Linked DNA regions of Streptomyces collinus. The protein of the gene in region 1 interacts with the protein of each later gene in a pairwise test. Links are inferred from orthologs where the notes say so. Each region holds a gene or a part of one and is shown in the gene's direction. Other genes may lie near its edges.

Region 1 (10,074 bases):
CACGCTCGGCCTCGGTGAAGACGGTTGCCTCCCGCCAGGCCGTCACCAGATTCAGCCGCACCGGTGTCTCGCCTGCCGCGGCGGCCTCCTTGGTGTGCATGTCGATGCAGACGGCGCAGCCGTTGATCTGGCTCACGCGCAGGGCCACGAGCTCCTGTGTCGCGGTCGGCAGCGGCGACTCCTTGAGCGTCTTGCCCGCCGACATGAGGTGCTTGAGGGCCTTGGCGGCGGTCGGGCTGGCGAAGTAGTTCAGTCGCGCGTCCATTGCGTTCTCCTCCGTGCTCGTGGTGGCTACACCCCCTGGGACGAGACAGCCCGACGCCCTGTGACACGGAGGCATGTGATCCACGTCTCCCCGAGCTCGGATGTTCGGAGATGTCACAGGCGGGGGCGCTGTCTCGTCCCAGAGGAAGCAGGCAATCCTCGATCAAGGAGCTGATGATGAACCTCGCACTCTGGATGGTCGCCGGACTGATGGCCGCCGTCTGCCTGACCGGCAGCTCCAAGATGTTCGTGCCCAAGGAGAAGCTGGCCGCCTTGGGCGGCACTGCCACCCGATGGGTCGAGGACTTCAGCCCCGGTGCCCTCAAGGCCATCGGCGCCGTCGAGCTCCTGGCCGCGGCGGGCCTGATACTGCCCGCCGCACTCGACATCGCGCCGGTTCTGGTGCCGCTGGCCGCAACCGGACTGGTACTGCTGTTCGCCGGCGCGCTGACCATGCGCCTTGGCCGTGGCGAGAGAGTGACGATCGCGGGCGATCTGATCTACCTCGCCCTAGCCCTCTTCCTGGCGTGGGGCCGCTTCGGCCCCGAGTCCTTCACCGGCTGACCACCCAGGTCGGCGTGAACCGGTCGCCGAAGGCGCGCAGGCTCACCCCGGTGAACGGACTCCAGCACGGCTCCGCTGCCGTATTCACGCCAGCCACGACCCGAGATATCGCAATCAAGATCACTTACGGGACAGCTCTTAGGCGCAAGCTGGGTTGACCGACGTCGACGGCCCCCTGTGATCGACCTGATAAGGATGAGGCCAGAGGTCCAAGTACGCGATGACCGGGGGACGCGCGCATGACGGAGTACACGTGGCCGAACGGTGTGGGGGATCCGACGCCCGAGGACATACGACGGGCCTGGCCGGCAACCGTGACCGCACTGCCAGTGGGCGCCGCCGTGACCGGCAAGGTCATCGGCCGACAGCCATTCGGCGTGTTCGTAGAGATCGACGGGGTGCCCGACGCGGTGGGCCTGGCGGAGATCTTCGGTTCACCGCCCGGAACCGTCCCTCCCCCGCTGGGGTTCGCTATCAGTGGGAGCGTGGTCGATCACGCGGAGCGCAACTTCCAAGTCAGGCTCAGACTCGATGACTGGGGAGACGAGCGCGAGCCCCTCCCACTGGAGCCTAACGAGCGCCTTGGCGACCGCGAAGCCCTAAGCGGCTTTCTGAGGCGTCTTCGGCAGGACTATGAAGCGAGCGGCGACCAATGGGAGAACGGGACGCTGGGCAGCTTCCTGGAGGCTCTGGAAGCGTGGGTGGCCGATGCCCCAGGGTGGTACGCGAACCACGGCCAGGAGCTCCCGCCTGAGGGCGACTGGGCGTTCATGGCACGGGCCCTCAGCGCAGCGCGGTTCTACGAGTGACGCCGTGCCCCTTGCGTGCCCGATGAGGAAGCGGCCAACGGGGAACAGCGGGGGGTTTCGGCGAACGGTCCGAGAACCCGCAGGTCAGCGTTACGTCAGGTCAGGCCGGGGCCGCGTACGCGATCTTCCAACAGGTGCTCCAGGACCTGGTGGTGACGCTTGACTCAGCCATGGAAACTCCAGCCCAAAGCCGCTCCGCCGGCCTGTTACTCGCGCAGAGCGACGATGCTGGAACTGCGTGGAATTGTACGGTAAACAGCGAAAGGGATCAGCGAAAATCCGGGATGCTGGGGCAGGTCGATAAATCCCATGCCTCCCAAATGCTTCATGAGTCCATTGATGCTGTCTGCGAACTTCCCTCTATCTACGGCCCCGTCGGGGTTGAAGAAATTGAAATCCGGAACTGTCGTATCTTTGGGGGCGTAGCTCCCCACGCTACCGACAAGGGTCCATTCTTGTGGCTCCGTTCCGTACCGCGCGAAGAGGATGTCCGCCTCGGTGTCCAGATACTGCCGCCCTTCTTGCAACCGAGACCCGATCAACACGTTCCCCGAATCAACCGGGGAGAGGTTGATATGTAGTCCAGGCGCAAAGATTCCTCTGGCCATGCGGATAATCGAGCGGAGAGAATTGCCGTCTAACCGCCAGGGCCTTGGAAGTCTACGATGGCGTCTTCTAGCTGTCGTTCCGGCTGCACCTGGCCAGGCCTGGGTCGAGGCCCCTGGTGTCCCGACTTCCCCTTACCTTGCGGAGTCTTCTTAGGTGCATCCGCGAGGTCGCCCCCGATGCCCTGTAGCCCGAGGGCGACCGAAGCATACGCTGAGAAAACGCTAGCAGCGTACCGAGTGTCAAAGAGTGACCCCATTGCTGTGATGCGCACGAGTGAACCGGGCGGTGCGATTCGCTCCAAGTCCCCTGAATCCCACTGGGAAGGATCTGCTGCCTCCTCTGAAATATCTCGGAGCAGGCCTTCCGACTCCAACGCCGATTCCAATGTGGGGAAGATGGCGTCGCCGAGAGATTTTTGCGTGTAGCGCTCATTTCCGGCGACTTACAAGTGCTGAGCAACGCTCCTCGGGCCTATCGTGTATCGCTTTTTCTGACTGCTTGTTTCTCGTTCCTCTTCCGGCACTCCGCCGTCGAGCTGAGCGAGCATGGCCCGGACCTTATCGGTGTCTACGTACAAGAATTCGCGCAGAATCAAGCGGCACTCCCTCGCCGATAGCGGACTCAGATCCTATCTGCGGCTTGCTGACGTTGTGGCTTGTTTGCGAATATGGCACCAAGTGCCTATGCGCTGTCGGCGCCGGTCATGCCATATCCAGCGGTCAACCATGGCGTGGGCCGCCAGTCGCAGGGGTGACTCACCGCTGCCGCAACGAACCACGTATCCCGCCTCACGCCGCCAGGCTTACAAGGCAGCGATCGCGACCGCCGAGCCCCCTGGGTCGTCGCTGGGCCGTGCGAGGCCGACCAACGACGACAGACGGCGATCACGGGTGACCGTCCCCACCCAGCTCTGGCCTGGGCCCGCCGAGTTGATCTGCGACACTGGGAGGGTTATGCCGAAGCCCGGAGAACTCACTTTCGTCGCCCCCCGCGGAGCCAAGAAGCCGCCGCGGCATCTTGCCGATCTCACTCCTGCCGAGCGCAAGGAGGCCGTTGCCGCTGTCGGGGAGAAGCCGTTTCGTGCCAAGCAGCTCTCGCAGCACTACTTCGCGCGGTACGCGCATGATCCGGAGCAGTGGACCGATATTCCGGCCGGTGCCCGGGGGCGGCTGCAGGAGGCGCTGCTGCCCGAGCTGATGACCGTCGTGCGGCATCTGTCGACCGACCAGGGCACCACCCGCAAGACGCTGTGGCGGCTGTTCGACGGGACGCTCGTCGAGTCCGTCCTGATGCGCTACCCGGACCGGGTGACCATGTGCATCAGCTCCCAGGCCGGGTGCGGGATGAACTGCCCGTTCTGTGCGACCGGGCAGGCGGGGCTCGACCGGAATCTGTCCACCGCCGAGATCGTCCACCAGATCGTGGACGGGATGCGGGCCCTGCGCGACGGGGAGGTCCCTGGCGGGCCCGCGCGGCTCAGCAACATCGTCTTCATGGGCATGGGCGAGCCGCTCGCCAACTACAACCGGGTCATCGGATCCATCCGCCGGCTCACCGACCCCGAACCCGACGGCCTCGGCCTGTCCCAGCGCGGCATCACCGTCTCCACCGTCGGTCTCGTCCCGGCCATCCACCGGTTCGCCGACGAGGGCTTCAAGTGCCGCCTCGCCATCTCGCTGCACGCCCCCGACGACGAGCTGCGCGACACCCTCGTGCCGGTGAACACCCGCTGGAAGGTCCGGGAGGTGCTGGACGCCGGCTTCGAGTACAGCGCCAAGTCCGGGCGCCGGCTGTCCATCGAGTACGCGCTGATCCGGGACATCAACGACCAGGCGTGGCGGGGCGACCGGCTCGGGCGGCTGCTCAAGGGCAAGCCCGTGCACGTGAACCTGATCCCGCTGAACCCGACGCCCGGTTCCAAGTGGACCGCCTCCCGGCCCGAGGACGAGAAGGCGTTCGTGGAGGCGATCGCCGCTCATGGTGTGCCGGTGACGATCCGGGACACCCGTGGTCAGGAGATCGACGGGGCGTGTGGTCAGCTCGCGGCCACCGAACGGTAGTCTGACCGCCGTAAGAACATCTGCATATTCCGACAGGGGAGCGCCACAGCGCTGAGAGTGCGGCACACGGCCGCAGACCCTCCGAACCTGGCCCAGGTCATTCTGGGTAGGGAGATCGGTCATCACTCGAGCTGTTGCGCCCTGCCCGGGACCCCGGAAGTCCCGGGCGGGGCCGCGTCTTCTCCTGGTCACTCCAGGAGGAATCCAGTGGGCAACAACACCAAGCGGCTGACGGCGGCGGTCGTCGGTCTCGGCATGGCCGGCACGCTCGCCGCGTGCGGGTCGTCCGACGGCGGCCAGGGGTCCGGCGACTCCAAGACCGTGACGCTCGTCAGCCACGACTCGTGGGCCGCGTCCAAGGACGTCATCGCGGCCTTCGAGAAGCAGTCCGGGTACAAGGTCCGGGTCCTCAAGGACGGCGACGCCGGGCAGGCCGTGAACAAGGCCATCCTGACCAAGGACAACCCGCAGGGCGACGTCTTCTTCGGCGTCGACAACACCCTGCTGTCCCGCGCCCTCGACAACGACCTGTTCCAGTCGTACGAGGCGAAGGGGTCCGAGCGGATCAAGGCCGATTACCGGGTCGACCGGGACGAGCACCGCGTCACCCCCATCGACACCGGCGACATCTGCGTCAACTACGACAAGAAGTACTTCGCCGACCACAAGCTGGAGCCGCCGAAGAGCTTCGACGACCTGGTCGAGCCCCAGTACAAGAACCTGCTGGTGACCGAGAACGCCTCCGCCTCCTCGCCCGGCCTCGGCTTCCTGCTCGGCACGGCCGCGCAGTACGGCGACGACGGCTGGGAGGGCTACTGGAAGAAGCTCAAGGCCAACGGCGTGAAGGTCGTCGACGGCTGGGAGCAGGCCTACAACGAGGAGTTCTCCGGCTCGGCCGGCGGGAAGAAGGCCAAGGGCGACCGGCCGCTCGTCGTGTCGTACGCCTCCTCGCCGCCCGCCGAGGTCGTCTTCGCAGACCCGAGGCCGAGCACCGCCCCGACCGGGGTCGCCGAGGGCACCTGCTTCCGGCAGGTCGAGTACGCGGGGCTGCTCAGCAACGCCAAGAACACCAAGGGCGGCAAGGCCCTCCTCGACTTCCTCATCAGCGAGAGGTTCCAGGAGGACATGCCGATGAACATGTTCGTGTACCCGGTGCGCGAGGGCGCCCAGGTGCCGCCGGAGTTCGTGAAGTACGGGCCGCAGGCGAAGGACCCGGAGACCATGGCCCCGGCGAAGATCGCTGACCACCGTGACCAGTGGGTCAAGTCGTGGACCTCACTCGTACTGAAGTAGTCGCGCGCAAGCGGGGCGCGGCGGCGCGGTTCGCTCTGCTGGCCGCGCCCGTCGCGTTCTTCGCGGTCTTCTTCGCCTACCCCGTCGCCGCGATCGTCGCGCGCGGTCTGAAGACCGACGGGACCTGGCACCTCGGGCGGATCGGGGAGGTGCTGGCGCAGTCCGACGTCCGGCACGTGCTGTGGTTCACCACCTGGCAGGCGCTGGTCTCCACCGCGCTCACGCTGATCGTCGCGCTTCCCGGCGCGTATGTCTTCGCGCGTTTCGACTTCCCGGGCAAGCACGTCCTGCGGGCGGTCGTGACCGTGCCGTTCGTGCTGCCGACGGTCGTCGTCGGTACGGCCTTTCTGGCGCTGGTCGGGCGGGGCGGGCTGCTCGACGACCTGTGGGGCGTACGCCTGGACACCACTGTGTGGGCGATCCTGCTCGCGCACGTCTTCTTCAACTATGCCGTCGTCGTCCGGACGGTCGGCGGGCTCTGGGCGCAGCTCGACCCGCGGCAGGAGGAGGCCGCACGGATGCTCGGGGCGTCCCAGCTGAAGGCATGGCGGCAGGTGACGCTCCCCGCCCTCGCCCCGGCCGTGGCCGCCGCGGCGCTCATGGTCTTCCTGTTCACCTTCACCTCCTTCGGTGTCGTGCAGATCCTCGGCGGGCCCACCTTCTCCACCCTGGAGGTGGAGATCTACCGGCAGACGTCCGAGATCTTCGACCTGTCCACCGCGGCCGTGCTGACGCTGATCCAGTTCGCCGCGGTCGGGGCGATCCTCGCCCTGCACGCCTGGACCGTGCGGCGGCGGGAGACCGCGCTGCGGCTGGTGGACGCGTCCGTGACCGCGCGCCGGCCGCGTGGCGCGGGGCAGTGGGCGCTGCTGGGCGGGGTGCTCGTCACCGTCGCCGTGCTGCTCGTGCTGCCGCCGGCCGTGCTGGTGCAGCGGTCCCTGGGCGCGCCGGGCTTCGGCTACTACCGGGCACTGACCAGCGAGGACGGCGGAGTCTTCCTGGTCCCGCCGATCGAGGCGATCGGCAACTCCCTGTCGTACGCCGTCGCCGCCACGCTCATCGCCGTGGTGATCGGCGGGCTCGCCGCGGCCGCGCTCACCCGCCGGGACGCCGGGCGGTTCGTGCGCGGCTTCGACGCGCTGCTGATGCTGCCGCTCGGCGTGTCCGCTGTGACCGTCGGCTTCGGGTTTCTGATCTCCCTCGACGAGCCGCCGCTGGATCTGCGGTCCTCCTGGATCCTCGTGCCGCTCGCGCAGGCCCTGGTGGGTGTGCCGTTCGTCGTGCGGACCATGCTGCCCGTGCTGCGGGCCGTGGACGTCCGGTTGCGGGAGGCGGCCTCGGTGCTGGGGGCCTCGCCCTGGCGGGTGTGGCGGGAGGTGGACCTGCCGATGGTGCGGCGGGCGCTGCTGATCGCGGCCGGGTTCGCCTTCGCCGTGTCCCTCGGGGAGTTCGGCGCGACGGTGTTCATCGCACGGCCCGACAACCCGACGCTGCCGGTGGCCGTGGCCCGGCTGCTGGGGCGGCCCGGTGACCTCAACTACGGCCAGGCGATGGCCCTTTCGACGATTCTGATGGTGGTGTGCGCCGTGGCCCTGCTGGTGCTGGAGAGGCTTCGCACGGACCGGACGGGGGAGTTCTGATGCTGCTGGCTCTGCACGCCGCGACGGTCCGCTTCGGCGGGCGGGCGGTGCTGGACGCCGTCGATCTGGAGGTCGCCGAGCACGAGATCGTGTGTGTGCTCGGGCCCAGCGGCAGCGGCAAGTCGACCCTGCTGCGGGCGGTGGCCGGGCTACAGCCCCTGGACTCCGGGCAGGTGGTGCTCGACGGACGCGACCAGGCGGGCGTGCCCGCGCACAGGCGCGGTGTCGGGCTGATGTTCCAGGACCACCAGCTGTTCCCGCAGCGGGACGTGGCCGGGAACGTCGCCTTCGGGCTGCGGATGCACGGCGGGCCGAAGCGGCAACAGGCCGAGCGGGTAGGGGAGTTGCTGGACCTGGTGGGGCTGCCGGGCGCGGGCCGCCGGGCCGTCGCGATGCTGTCCGGCGGGGAGCAGCAGCGGGTGGCACTGGCCCGGGCCCTCGCGCCGAGCCCGCGGCTGCTGATGCTGGACGAGCCGCTCGGACAGCTCGACCGGTCGCTGCGGGAGCGGCTGGTCGTCGAACTGAGGGAGCTGTTCGGCCGGTTGGGCACGACCGTGCTCGCCGTGACCCACGACCAGGGGGAGGCCTTCGCGCTGGCCGACCGGGTCGTGGTGATGCGGGATGGGCGGATCGCCCAGTCCGGTACGCCTCTTGAGGTGTGGCAGCGGCCCGCCGACGCGTTCGTCGCCCGCTTCCTCGGGTTCGAGAACGTGGTCGAGGCGACGGTCGGGGCGGAGGCCGCGGACACGCCCTGGGGCAAGGTGCCGGTGCCGGAGGGCGCCCCGCAGGGCACCCGGACCCTGCTGGTGCGGCCGGCCGGGGTGCACCTGGTGCCCGCGGACTCGGGCCTGCGCTGCACGGTGGCCGCGCGTACCTTCCGGGGCACGCATGTCGCCGTGCGCCTCCAGCCCGAGGGCGCACCGCGCCTGGAGGCGGCGTGCGCGCTGCGGGCGGCACCGGAGGTCGGGGACGAGGTGGGCGTGGAGTTCGACGCGGCGGAAATCGTGGTGCTCGGCTGATCGTCCCCGCCTAGGGTGCGAGGCATGACGCCACTCGCGCACGACCGCTACTGCGACGAAATCGCCCATCAGATCGCCCTGTTGCGGCAGGTGGTGACCTCCGGGGCAGACCTGTCCGGCACCGTGCCCACCTGCCCCGACTGGTCGCTGGAGGAACTCGTCCGGCACACGGGCGGCGCGCTGCGCTGGGCGGAGCTGATGGTGCGGACCCGGGCCGCGGAGGAGGTGCCCGAGGAGCAGGTGCCCGGCGTGGCCGGTCCCGAGGCCGTCGGTGACGCCGCCGCACTGGACGCCTGGCTGGCGGAGACGGGCGAGCAGATCGTCGCCACGCTCCGGGAGGCCGGACCGGACGCGAAGGTGTGGGGCTGGGCCGGGATACAGAGCTCCGGGTTCTGGGCCCGCAGGATGACGCACGAGATCACCGTGCACCGCGCCGACGCCGCCCTCGCCGCCGGGCTGCCCTACGACGTCGCGCCCGAGGTCGCCGCCGACACGATCGACGAATGGCTCCAGATCGTGGAGCACGTGCAGCGGACGGAGCCGCGGGACGTGGTGAGGGAGCTGGTCGGCCCGGGCAGCAGCATCCATCTGCACGCCACCGACACCGGGCCGGACCTGAACGCCGAGTGGGTCGTCGAGCTCACCGAGGACGGTGTCCGCTGGCGCCGGGGCCACGAGAAGGCCACGGTCGCGCTGCGCGGGCCGCTCACCTTCGTGCTGCTCGCGTTCTACCGCCGGCTGCCGCTCGACGCCAAGGAGCTGGAGGTCCTGGGCGAGCGGGAGTTGCTGGAGTTCTGGCTGGAGCGGGCCACCTTCTGAGACGGGACGTGGCCCGCCCCCGGTCGGGGGACGGGCCACATCAATGGGTGTGCCGCGGGCGTCAGCTGTCGCTGTTCGCCCCGCGACGGCGCATGCCGAAGAACACCGCACCGCCACCGACGACGACCAGGGCCGCCGCGATGCCGGCGATGATGCCGGTGTTGGAGTCGGCACCGGTCTCAGCGAGGTTGGAGTCACCGGCCGGGGCGGGCACGTTGCCCGCGGGGGAACTGCTCTGGCTTTCCGACGGCTCCGGAGCCGGGCTCTCGCTCTCCTCGGCGGGCTTGGAGGGGGAGGCCGACGGGGTCGGCGTCGCCGGGGGAGTCGAAGCCGGGGGCTCCTCCTCCTTCTGGCAGGCCGTGGCCGGGGTGACGAGGTTCGGCTTGATGTCCTCGTCGACGTAACGAGCGGCCTTGACGTGGACGCGGTACTCGGCGTTCGGCTGCCAGGCCTCGGCGAAGGTGATGGTGGTGCCTTCGCGCGAGCCCTTGACCACCTGCGTACCGACCTTCTTCGCGTCGGCGCCGTTGTTCTGCAGGTACACGGTGACCGTGGCCGGGATGCCGGCGGGGTCGACGTCGGTGACGGTGATGACGCCCTTGTCACCGTCGCACTTCGCCTCGGCGGAGAACTCGCTGATGTCGCAGGCGAGCGCGTTGCCGGCGGTGCCGAGCGCGAGCGCGGCCGAGGCGGAGACGACACCGAGGACGCGCACGGCACGTGCGCGGCGGGATACGGACAGAACTGCCACGTTTGTCCTTTACAGGATTGCTAAAGCGGGGGGCTGAGGCAGTGTTGACTGGACATCAGCACTACCGGGAGGCTCTCAGGTCTATAAGCGTCGCATAAGTAGTGTCAACGCATATGCAGGCTGCAAGCACTTGCTTTGCCGTCTTATTAACCGCCGAGACGTTTCAACGCCTCCGGCGCCTCCTCGATCCGGTCCACCAGCGCGATCCGCGCCTCCATCGAGCGGCCCTGGGCCAGCGACCGGAGC
Region 2 (10,140 bases), 4.0 Mb from region 1 along the record:
CCTCGTTGGCGGCCTACGAGCCGATCGTGTGGATCGCGGGCGGCCTCGCGAAGGGCGCGACCTTCGACGAACTGGTCGCCAAGTCGGCGAAGCGGCTGCGGGGCGCCGTACTGATCGGCGCGGACCGCGCGCTCATCCGGGATGCCCTCGCGCGACACGCCCCACAGGTACCCGTCGTCGACCTCGACCGGAACGACACTGGGGCGATGCGCGCGGCGGTCCGGGAGGCGCGGAAACTCGCTCACGCGGGCGACACGGTGCTGCTGGCTCCGGCCTGTGCCTCCATGGACATGTTCGCCAACTACAACAAGCGCGGGGACGCTTTCGCGGACGCCGTCCGTGAGCTCGGCTCCGCCGACGGCTGACCCGGGTCCGCCTCGCCCGGCGGCGGTGCCGGGTGTACCTGGGAGGGACGCGTGACACGGATGTGGCTGGTGCCCGAGCGGCCAGGGGGCGTGCACCGCGCAACGCTCCCCTCCGGCACGGCGGGGTGAGCCGCGATGCCCACCAGCCGCACCGGACGGCCTCCGACCCCACGCGCCCCCAAGCGCCCCGCCGCGCCCCGGCTCGCGCGGGAGAACCGCGTCCTGAGCCTCTACGCCCGCGCACGCAGGGGCTGGGACCGGCCGCTGACCGCCTACTACCTGATCCTCGGCGGCAGTCTGCTGATCACCGTGCTGGGCCTGGTGATGGTCTACTCGGCCTCCCAGATCACCGCGCTGCAGATGTCGCTGCCCGGTTCGTACTTCTTCCGCAAGCAGTTGCTCGCGGCGGGGATCGGCACCGGTCTGCTGCTCGCGGCCTCGCGGATGCCGGTGAGACTGCACCGGGCGCTCGCCTACCCCATCCTCGCGGGCGCCGTCTTCCTCATGATCCTGGTGCAGATCCCGGGGATAGGGGTGTCGGTCAACGGCAACCAGAACTGGATCTCCCTCGGCGGCTCCTTCCAGATCCAGCCCAGTGAGTTCGGCAAGCTCGCCCTCGTGCTGTGGGGCGCCGACCTGCTCGCCCGCAAGCAGGACAGGAAGCTGCTGACCCAGTGGAAGCACATGCTCGTGCCGCTGGTGCCGGCCGCGTTCATGCTGCTCGGCCTGATCATGATCGGCGGCGACATGGGCACCGCGATCATCCTCACGGCCATCCTGTTCGGCCTGCTCTGGCTGGCAGGCGCCCCTACGCGGCTGTTCGCCGGGGTGCTGTCGATCGCCGCCGTCCTCGGCCTGATCCTCATCAAGACCAGCCCCAACCGCATGGCCCGGCTGCAGTGCCTGGGCGCCACCGAACCCCAGTCGGGGCCCGTCGACTGCTGGCAGGCCGTGCACGGGATCTATGCCCTCGCCTCCGGCGGAATCTTCGGTTCCGGGCTGGGTGCGAGTGTGGAGAAATGGGGCCAACTCCCCGAAGCCCACACCGACTTCATCTTCGCCGTCACCGGTGAGGAACTGGGCCTGGCGGGGACGCTGTCGGTACTCGCCCTCTTCGCGGCTCTAGGCTATGCGGGTATCCGCGTGGCCGGACGCACGGAGGACCCCTTCGTGAGGTATGCCGCGGGAGGCGTGACCACCTGGATCACGGCCCAGGCCGTGATCAACATCGGTGCGGTGCTCGGTCTGCTGCCGATCGCCGGAGTCCCCCTCCCGCTGTTCTCCTACGGGGGATCCGCCCTGTTGCCGACCATGTTCGCCATCGGGTTGCTGATCGCCTTCGCGCGTGAGGACCCCGCTGCGCGGATGGCGCTTGCGATGCGGCAACCCCGCTTTGGTAGAAAGCGGGGGGCGGGGGGCACCGGTTCCGGTCGGAGTCCCCGGAGATGGAACACGATGCGACGGCGTGCCTCGGCGGCGCGCTCGTCCGGAGAGCGGTGAATTTCGGTGCATGTCGTACTCGCCGGCGGAGGAACCGCGGGCCACATCGAGCCCGCGCTCGCCCTCGCGGACGCCCTGCGCAGGCAGGACCCGAGCGTGGGCATCACGGCCCTGGGCACGGAGCGCGGCCTGGAGACCCGTCTCGTACCCGAGCGCGGGTACGAACTCGCGCTGATCCCCGCCGTTCCGCTGCCGCGCAAGCCCACCCCCGAACTGATCACCGTCCCGGGCCGGCTGCGCGGCACGATCAAGGCGACCGAGCAGATCCTGGAGCGCACCAGGGCCGACGCCGTGGTCGGCTTCGGCGGCTACGTCGCCCTGCCCGGCTACCTCGCGGCCAAGCGCCTGGGCGTGCCGATCGTGATCCACGAGGCCAACGCCCGCCCGGGCCTGGCCAACAAGATCGGCTCGCGGTACGCCAGCCAGGTCGCCGTCTCCACGCCCGACAGCAAGCTGCGGGGAGCCCGCTACATCGGCATCCCACTGCGCCGCTCCATCGCCACGCTCGACCGGGCCGCCGTACGCCCCGAGGCCCGGGCCGCGTTCGGGCTCGACCCGAACCTGCCCACGCTGCTGGTCACCGGCGGCTCGCAGGGCGCCCGCCGCCTCAACGAGGTCGTCCAGCAGGTCGCGCCCTGGCTCCAGCAGGCCGGGATCCAGATCCTGCACGCGGTCGGCCCGAAGAACGAGCTGCCGCAGGTCCACCAGATGCCGGGAATGCCCCCCTACATCCCGGTAAGTTATCTGGACCGGATGGACCTCGCGTACGCCGCGGCCGACATGATGCTCTGCCGTGCGGGCGCGATGACCGTCGCCGAACTCTCCGCCGTCGGGCTCCCGGCCGCCTATGTCCCGCTGCCCATCGGCAACGGCGAACAGCGGCTCAATGCCCAGCCGGTGGTCAAGGCCGGCGGCGGACTGCTGGTCGACGACGCGGAGCTGACCCCCGAGTGGGTCCAGCAGAACGTCCTGCCCGTGCTCGCCGACCCGCACCGGCTGTACCAGATGTCCCGCAGTGCCGCCGAGTTCGGCCGCCGGGACGCCGACGAGCTGCTCGTCGGCATGGTGTACGAGGCGATCGCCGCCAGTCGTGCACACCGATAGGACTGTATGACGGAAGGCAGGGGAGCGTGGCCGGATCGACCACCGCCGAACGCGGTGAACGCCAGCAGGAGTCGTCCGGCCCGCCGCCCCGCCTGCGGTCGAGGCGGGCCAGGCTCCGCGCGATCGTCCTCCTGGGCCTCGCCCTGGTCTTCCTCGGCATCCCGACGGTCTGGCTCTTCTACGGCTCCGACTGGCTGCGCGCCGAGCAGGTCTCCGTGTCCGGCACCCGGGTTCTGACGCCCGCTCAGGTCGAGTCCGCCGCGGAGGTTCCACTCGGGAAGCCGCTGATTTCCGTCGACACCGGTGCGATCGAGACACGATTGCGCCGGAAATTGCCCCGAATCGACGCGGTTGACGTGGTCCGTTCCTGGCCTCATGGAATCGACCTGAAAGTGGTGGAGCGGACTCCGGTTCTGATTGTCCACAAGGGTGAAAAGTTCGTCGAAGTGGACGATGAAGGTGTCCGCTTCGCCACGGTTTCTGAAGCCCCGAAAGGCGTCCCCGCGCTGGAATTGACGCTCTCCCGGTCCAGCTCCGCCGCCGCGAGCCTGCGCCGCTTCGGCGAGTCCCGGCTGGTGCGCGAGGCGGTCCGTGTCGCCCGCGCGGTTCCGGCCGCCGTCGCGCGCGAGACACGGACCGTCAAGGTCCGTTCCTACGACGACATCTCGCTGGAGTTGAGGGACGGCCGCACGGTCGTCTGGGGGAGCAGCGAGAAGGGCGCCGCGAAGGCCCGTACCCTCACCGCCCTGATGAAAGCAACGCCCGATGCGGGGTACTTCGACGTGAGTGTGCCCACCGCCCCGGCGTCATCGCGGAGTTGACGCACATCAGCGCAGGCCAGCACCCTGGTTGGGCAGTGCTACGGCTGATCACATAGGGTGAAAAGAAAAACGGGAGGTTCGGCGTGTTCGTTGAACGTGCGCCACTTGTCGACTTAGTGTCCTGTTCAGAAGACTCCAAGGAACAGACACACTGGTAACCCTAAACTTCAGGGTTAGGGTTCGGGTCGGCGATACGGACCGTCCCATTCGGCATCAGTCGTCGGGTCGCGGGGCGCAAGGCGTCACGCTGATCCGTCGACACGTAACTCGAGGCGAGAGGCCTTCGACGTGGCAGCACCGCAGAACTACCTCGCAGTCATCAAAGTCATCGGTGTCGGCGGCGGTGGTGTCAATGCCATCAACCGGATGATCGAGGTCGGTCTCAAGGGCGTCGAGTTCATCGCCATCAACACCGACGCGCAAGCTCTGTTGATGAGCGACGCCGACGTCAAGCTGGACGTCGGCCGTGAACTCACCCGCGGACTCGGCGCCGGAGCCAACCCGGCCGTCGGCCGCAAGGCCGCCGAGGACCACCGTGAGGAGATCGAGGAGGTCCTCAAGGGGGCCGACATGGTCTTCGTGACAGCCGGTGAAGGCGGCGGCACCGGCACCGGCGGCGCGCCCGTCGTGGCCAACATCGCCCGCTCGCTCGGTGCCCTCACCATCGGTGTGGTCACGCGTCCGTTCACCTTCGAGGGACGGCGCCGCGCGAACCAGGCCGAGGACGGCATCGCCGAACTCCGCGAAGAGGTCGACACCCTCATCGTCATCCCGAACGACCGGCTGCTGTCCATCTCGGACCGCCAGGTCTCGGTGCTGGACGCCTTCAAGTCGGCCGACCAGGTCCTGCTCTCCGGTGTCCAGGGCATCACCGACCTCATCACCACCCCGGGCCTCATCAACCTCGACTTCGCCGACGTCAAGTCGGTCATGTCCGAGGCCGGCTCGGCCCTGATGGGCATCGGCTCGGCCCGCGGCGACGACCGCGCGGTGGCCGCCGCCGAGATGGCGATCTCCTCGCCGCTGCTGGAGGCGTCCATCGACGGCGCCCGCGGTGTCCTGCTCTCCATCTCCGGCGGCTCCGACCTCGGTCTGTTCGAGATCAACGAGGCCGCCCAGCTGGTGAGCGAGGCCGCGCACCCCGAAGCCAACATCATCTTCGGCGCGGTGATCGACGACGCCCTAGGCGACGAGGTCCGGGTCACCGTGATCGCGGCCGGCTTCGACGGCGGCCAGCCGCCCGCCAAGCGGGACAACGTCCTCGGCTCCTCCTCGGCCAAGCGCGAGGAGCCGGCCCCGGCGCGGCAGACCGAGAGCCGCCCGTCCTTCGGATCGCTCGGCAGCGTGACCCCGAAGGAGGACCCGGAGCCCGCTCCGGAGCCGGTCAAGGACATCCCGGTCGCGCCGCCGGTCACGCCGGCGCCGCGGACCTACTCGGACAGCGCGGCCGAGGAACTGGACGTACCGGACTTCCTCAAGTGATCCTTCAGTCGTGATAGGACAGCGCGAAAGCGCGAGCGGCGCGCACTTCGGCTTCACCGACCGGTGGGGCGGGGTGAGCGCCGCTCCGTATGAGGAGCTCAACCTCGGCGGAGCGGTCGGCGACGACCCCGACGCCGTACGCACCAACCGGGACCTGGCCGCGGGGTCCCTCGGCATCGAGCCGGACCGGGTCGTCTGGATGAACCAGGTGCACGGCGCCGACGTCGCGGTGGTGGACGGACCGTGGGGATCTTCGGACCCGGTCCCGTCGGTCGACGCGATCGTCACCACGCGCCGGGGGCTCGCCCTCGCCGTGCTCACCGCCGACTGCGTGCCGGTGCTGATGGCCGATCCCGTCGCCGGTGTCGCCGCCGCGGCCCACGCGGGCCGGCCCGGCATGATCGCCGGAGTGGTCCCGGCCGCGCTGCGAGCGATGACGGACCTGGGCGCCGAGCCCTCCCGGATCGTCGCCCGCACCGGGCCCACCGTCTGCGGCCGGTGTTACGAAGTGCCCGAGGCGATGCGCGCCGAGGTGTCCGCCGTCGAGCCGGCGGCGTACGCCGACACGAGTTGGGGCACACCGGCGGTCGACGTGAGCGCCGGAGTGCACGCCCAGCTGGATCGGCTCGGGGTGCGCGACCGGGAGCAGTCGCCGGTGTGCACGCTGGAGTCGCGCGATCACTTCTCGTACCGCCGCGACCGCACCACCGGTCGGCTCGCGGGTTATGTGTGGCTGGACTGATAGGGCATGACGGACCGTAAGGACGAACTCGCCGCGAATCTGGCGAAAGTGGAACGGCGCATCGCCGACGCGTGCGCCACGGCTGGGCGGGCGCGCGACGAGGTGACCCTCATCGTGGTCACCAAGACCTATCCCGCGAGTGATGTGCGGATCCTCGCCGAACTCGGCGTGCGGCACGTCGCCGAGAACCGCGACCAGGACGCGGCCCCCAAGGCCGAGGCCTGCTCGGATCTGCCGCTCACCTGGCACTTCGTGGGTCAACTCCAGACCAACAAGGTGCGATCGGTGGTCGGTTACGCGGATTTCGTGCAGTCCGTCGACCGTTCCAAGCTCGTCACAGCTCTGTCGAAGGAGGCCGTCCGGGCCGGGCGCGATGTGGGGTGTCTGCTTCAGGTGGCACTCGACGCCGATGAGAGCGGCCGGGGCGAGCGGGGCGGGACCGGGCCCGGCGGAATCGGGGAGTTGGCCGATCTCGTTGCCGGGTCCCCGGGTCTGCGGCTCGACGGACTGATGACCGTCGCGCCGCTCACGGGGGAGTACGCGGGACGCGAACAGGAGGCCTTCGAGCGGCTGATGGTTTTGTCGACCGACCTGCGCCGGAGTCATCCGGCTGCCACCATGGTCTCGGCAGGGATGAGTACGGACCTCGAACAGGCCGTGGCGGCCGGAGCGACACATGTGCGCGTCGGCAGCGCGGTACTCGGAGTCCGCCCCAGGCTCGGGTAACGTCGCCAAGAAGTCGGACCACAGCAGAAAATATGGTCATTGCCGCCGAAAGGCGGATTCAAGGACCTCGTGGATCGCGGGCACTTGGCAGTCGTCAGCCGATCCACCACAGAGCGGAGGACTCAGAGCATGGCCGGCGCGATGCGCAAGATGGCGGTCTACCTCGGCCTCGTGGAGGACGATGGGTACGACGGCCGCGGATTCGACCCCGACGACGACTTCGAACCCGAACTGGACCCGGAGCCCGAGCGGGACCACCGACGGCACGAGCCGTCCCACCAGCCGCACGTCTCACATCAGCCCCAAAGGGACGAAGAGGTACGAGTCGTACAGCCGTCCGCGCCCCGCGAACAGGCCGCCCGCTCCGCTTCGCTCCCCGCGGAATCCAGCCGCCCGGCGCGCATCGCGCCCGTGGCATCCATCACACAAGAACGCGCAAGTCTGGAGAAGAACGCACCGGTGATCATGCCCAAGGTCGTGTCCGAACGAGAGCCTTACCGGATCACCACGCTTCACCCACGGACCTACAACGAGGCCCGTACCATCGGGGAACACTTCCGTGAAGGCACCCCGGTGATCATGAATCTGACTGAGATGGATGACACAGATGCAAAGCGACTTGTCGACTTTGCCGCCGGTCTGGTGTTTGGTCTTCACGGCAGTATCGAGCGGGTGACGCAGAAGGTGTTCCTGTTGTCGCCTGCTAACGTCGATGTCACGGCGGAGGACAAGGCCCGCATCGCAGAGGGCGGGTTCTTCAACCAGAGCTGAGACGCACCACCGGAAACAGCAGTACCGAGCAGGGCACAGGGGAGAGGGAAGCAAGAGGTCATGAGCGTGGTTCTGGATGTCGTCTACATCGCGCTGATGTGCTTCCTCATCGTGCTCATCTTCCGGTTGGTCATGGACTATGTCTTCCAGTTCGCCCGCTCATGGCAACCCGGCAAGGCGATGGTGGTCGTTCTGGAGGCCACCTACACTGTCACTGATCCACCGCTCAAGCTTCTGCGGCGGGTCATTCCGCCGCTGCGTCTCGGGGGCGTGGCGCTAGACCTGTCCTTCTTCGTACTGATGATCATCGTCTACATCCTGATCTCGATCGTGAGCCGGCTGTGATGAGCGATGTGACCTACCGTCTTGCCGAATGCCGACGACTACGTTGAGGTGAAGAGATGCCGTTGACCCCCGAGGACGTGCGGAACAAGCAGTTCACGACCGTCCGCCTCCGAGAAGGCTATGACGAGGACGAGGTCGATGCCTTCCTCGATGAGGTCGAAGCCGAACTGACCCGCCTACTCCGTGAGAACGAGGACCTGCGCGCCAAACTGGCCGCGGCCACGCGCGCTGCTGCGCAGAACCAGCAGAACATGCGCAAGCCTCCGGAGCCGCAGCAGGATCAGCAGCAACAGCAGCAGCAGGGTATGCGCGGTCCGGGTGGTCCTGTCCCCGCCGGCATATCGGGCCCGCCGCAGCAGCAGATGGGTGGCCCCATGGGTGGTCCGCCCCAGCTGCCGAGCGGTGCCCCGCAGCTGCCCGCCGGTCCCGGCGGTCAGGGTGGACCCCAGGGTCCCGGTCCGATGGGCCAGGGTCCGGGTCCGATGGGCCAGCCCCCGATGCAGCAGCAGATGGGCGGCCCCATGGGCGGCCCCGGCCCCATGGGCGGCCCGATGGGCGGCCCCGGTCAGGGAGGCCCCGGTGGCGACAGCGCCGCCCGTGTCCTCTCGCTGGCCCAGCAGACCGCCGACCAGGCGATCGCCGAGGCCCGTTCCGAGGCCAACAAGATCGTCGGCGAGGCGCGTTCGCGTGCCGAGGGTCTGGAGCGTGACGCCCGTGCCAAGGCCGACGCCCTGGAGCGGGACGCGCAGGAGAAGCACCGCGTCGCGATGGGCTCCCTGGAGTCCGCCCGCGCCACGCTGGAGCGCAAGGTCGAGGACCTGCGCGGCTTCGAGCGCGAGTACCGCACGCGCCTGAAGTCGTACCTGGAGTCGCAGCTGCGCCAGCTGGAGACCCAGGCCGACGACTCGCTGGCCCCGCCGCGCACTCCGGCGGCCGCGTCCCTCCCGCCGTCCCCGGCGCCCTCCATGGCTCCGGCCGGCGCGAGCGCCCCGTCCTACGGCGGCGGCAACCCGACGATGGGCGGCGCTCCCGGCCCGGCTGCTCCGTCCTACGGCGGCCAGCAGCAGATGTCGCCGGCGATGACCCAGCCGATGGCGCCGGTACGCCCGCAGGGCCCGTCGCCGATGGGCCAGGCGCCCTCGCCCATGCGGGGCTTCCTGATCGACGAGGATGACAACTGACGGCCTGATGGCCAGTAGTACGGCATAGACGTCGGCAGCGTTCAGGGCGGGGCCCCGGGTATGAACCCGGGGCCCCGCCCTTTTGCCACGCGCGTTCGTGCGTACGCAACGCCGAAGGCCCGGTCCCGCCAAGATCTTTGGCGGGACCGGGCCTTCGGGCTGTTCGGCCTGTGGGTTACGCCTTGCGCAGGCGGAACGTGAGGGTGAGGCCCTCGTCCGTGAACGGGGCGCCGTAGCCGCTGTCCGCCTCGCCCTGGGCGAAGTCGGCCGCCAGCACCTCGTCGGCGATCAGACCGGCGTGGTCGGTCAGGGCCGCCGCCGTCGCCTGGTCCATGGCCGTCCAGCGCAGTGCGATGCGGTCGGCCACGTCGAGGCCGCTGTTCTTGCGGGCCTCCTGGATCAGGCGGATCGCGTCACGGGCCAGGCCCGCACGGCGGAGCTCCTCGGTGATCTCCAGGTCCAGCGCGACCGTCGCGCCCGAGTCGGAGGCCACCGACCAGCCCTCGCGGGGGGTCTCCGTGATGATGACCTCGTCCGGAGCCAGCGTGATGGTCTCACCGTCGACCTCGACCGACGCCGTGCCCTCGCGCAGGGCCAGCGACAGGGCGGCCGCGTCCGCGTTCGCGACGGCCTTGGCCACGTCCTGGACGCGCTTGCCGAACCGCTTGCCCAGCGCGCGGAAGTTGGCCTTCGCCGTGGTGTCGACCAGGCTGCCGCCGACCTCGCTCAGCGTCGCCAGCGACTCGACGTTCAGCTCCTCCGTGATCTGCGTGCGCAGTTCGGAGTCCAGCGTCTCGAAGCCCGTCGCCGCGATCAGCGCGCGGGACAGCGGCTGGCGCGTCTTGACGCCCGACTCCGCGCGCGTGGCACGGCCCAGCTCCACCAGGCGGCGCACCAGCACCATCTGCCTCGACAGCTCCGGGTCGATGGCGGTGAGGTCCGCCTCCGGCCAGGACGACAGGTGGACCGACTCCGGAGCGCCCGGGGTGACCGGGACGATCAGGTCCTGCCAGACCCGCTCGGTGATGAACGGGGTCAGTGGGGACATCAGCTGCGTGACCGTCTCGACGACCTCGTGCAGCGTGCGCAGGGCGGCCTTGTCG

What was found.
Region 2: the proteins of rlmN (region 1) and ftsZ interact in binary tests that used the Escherichia coli proteins (3 or more experiments, as listed by UniProt). The link is inferred for Streptomyces collinus from one-to-one orthologs.

Annotation. Positions count from the first base shown.
Region 1 is NZ_CP133771.1:6,345,531-6,355,604, forward strand. The notes cover bases 2,422-5,252. They hold rlmN (dual-specificity RNA methyltransferase RlmN), read left to right. Parts: upstream 2,422-3,199; coding sequence 3,200-4,306; downstream 4,307-5,252. Other genes in these bases: RFN52_RS29110 (thiamine ABC transporter substrate-binding protein), read left to right, coding at 4,562-5,252. Outside these bases: RFN52_RS29085 (carboxymuconolactone decarboxylase family protein), read right to left, coding at 1-265; RFN52_RS29090 (DoxX family protein), read left to right, coding at 442-828; RFN52_RS29095 (DUF7660 family protein), read left to right, coding at 1,068-1,637; RFN52_RS29100 (hypothetical protein), read right to left, coding at 1,844-2,245; more of RFN52_RS29110, read left to right, coding at 5,253-5,599; RFN52_RS29115 (ABC transporter permease), read left to right, coding at 5,575-7,239; RFN52_RS29120 (ABC transporter ATP-binding protein), read left to right, coding at 7,239-8,258; RFN52_RS29125 (maleylpyruvate isomerase family mycothiol-dependent enzyme), read left to right, coding at 8,283-9,077; RFN52_RS29130 (LAETG motif-containing sortase-dependent surface protein), read right to left, coding at 9,139-9,828; RFN52_RS29135 (LOG family protein), read right to left, coding at 9,975-10,074.
Region 2 is NZ_CP133771.1:2,306,612-2,316,751, reverse strand. The notes cover bases 3,279-6,175. They hold ftsZ (cell division protein FtsZ), read left to right. Parts: upstream 3,279-4,078; coding sequence 4,079-5,272; downstream 5,273-6,175. Other genes in these bases: RFN52_RS10385 (YggS family pyridoxal phosphate-dependent enzyme), read left to right, coding at 6,021-6,175; pgeF (peptidoglycan editing factor PgeF), read left to right, coding at 5,283-6,014; RFN52_RS10400 (cell division protein FtsQ/DivIB), read left to right, coding at 3,279-3,790. Also shown: murD (UDP-N-acetylmuramoyl-L-alanine--D-glutamate ligase), read left to right, coding at 1-365; putative lipid II flippase FtsW, read left to right, coding at 501-1,865; murG (undecaprenyldiphospho-muramoylpentapeptide beta-N-acetylglucosaminyltransferase), read left to right, coding at 1,872-2,969; more of RFN52_RS10400, read left to right, coding at 2,996-3,278; more of RFN52_RS10385, read left to right, coding at 6,176-6,740; RFN52_RS10380 (cell division protein SepF), read left to right, coding at 6,870-7,511; RFN52_RS10375 (YggT family protein), read left to right, coding at 7,572-7,856; RFN52_RS10370 (DivIVA domain-containing protein), read left to right, coding at 7,913-9,037; ileS (isoleucine--tRNA ligase), read right to left, coding at 9,213-10,140. UniProt on the Escherichia coli protein: Essential cell division protein that forms a contractile ring structure (Z ring) at the future cell division site. The regulation of the ring assembly controls the timing and the location of cell division.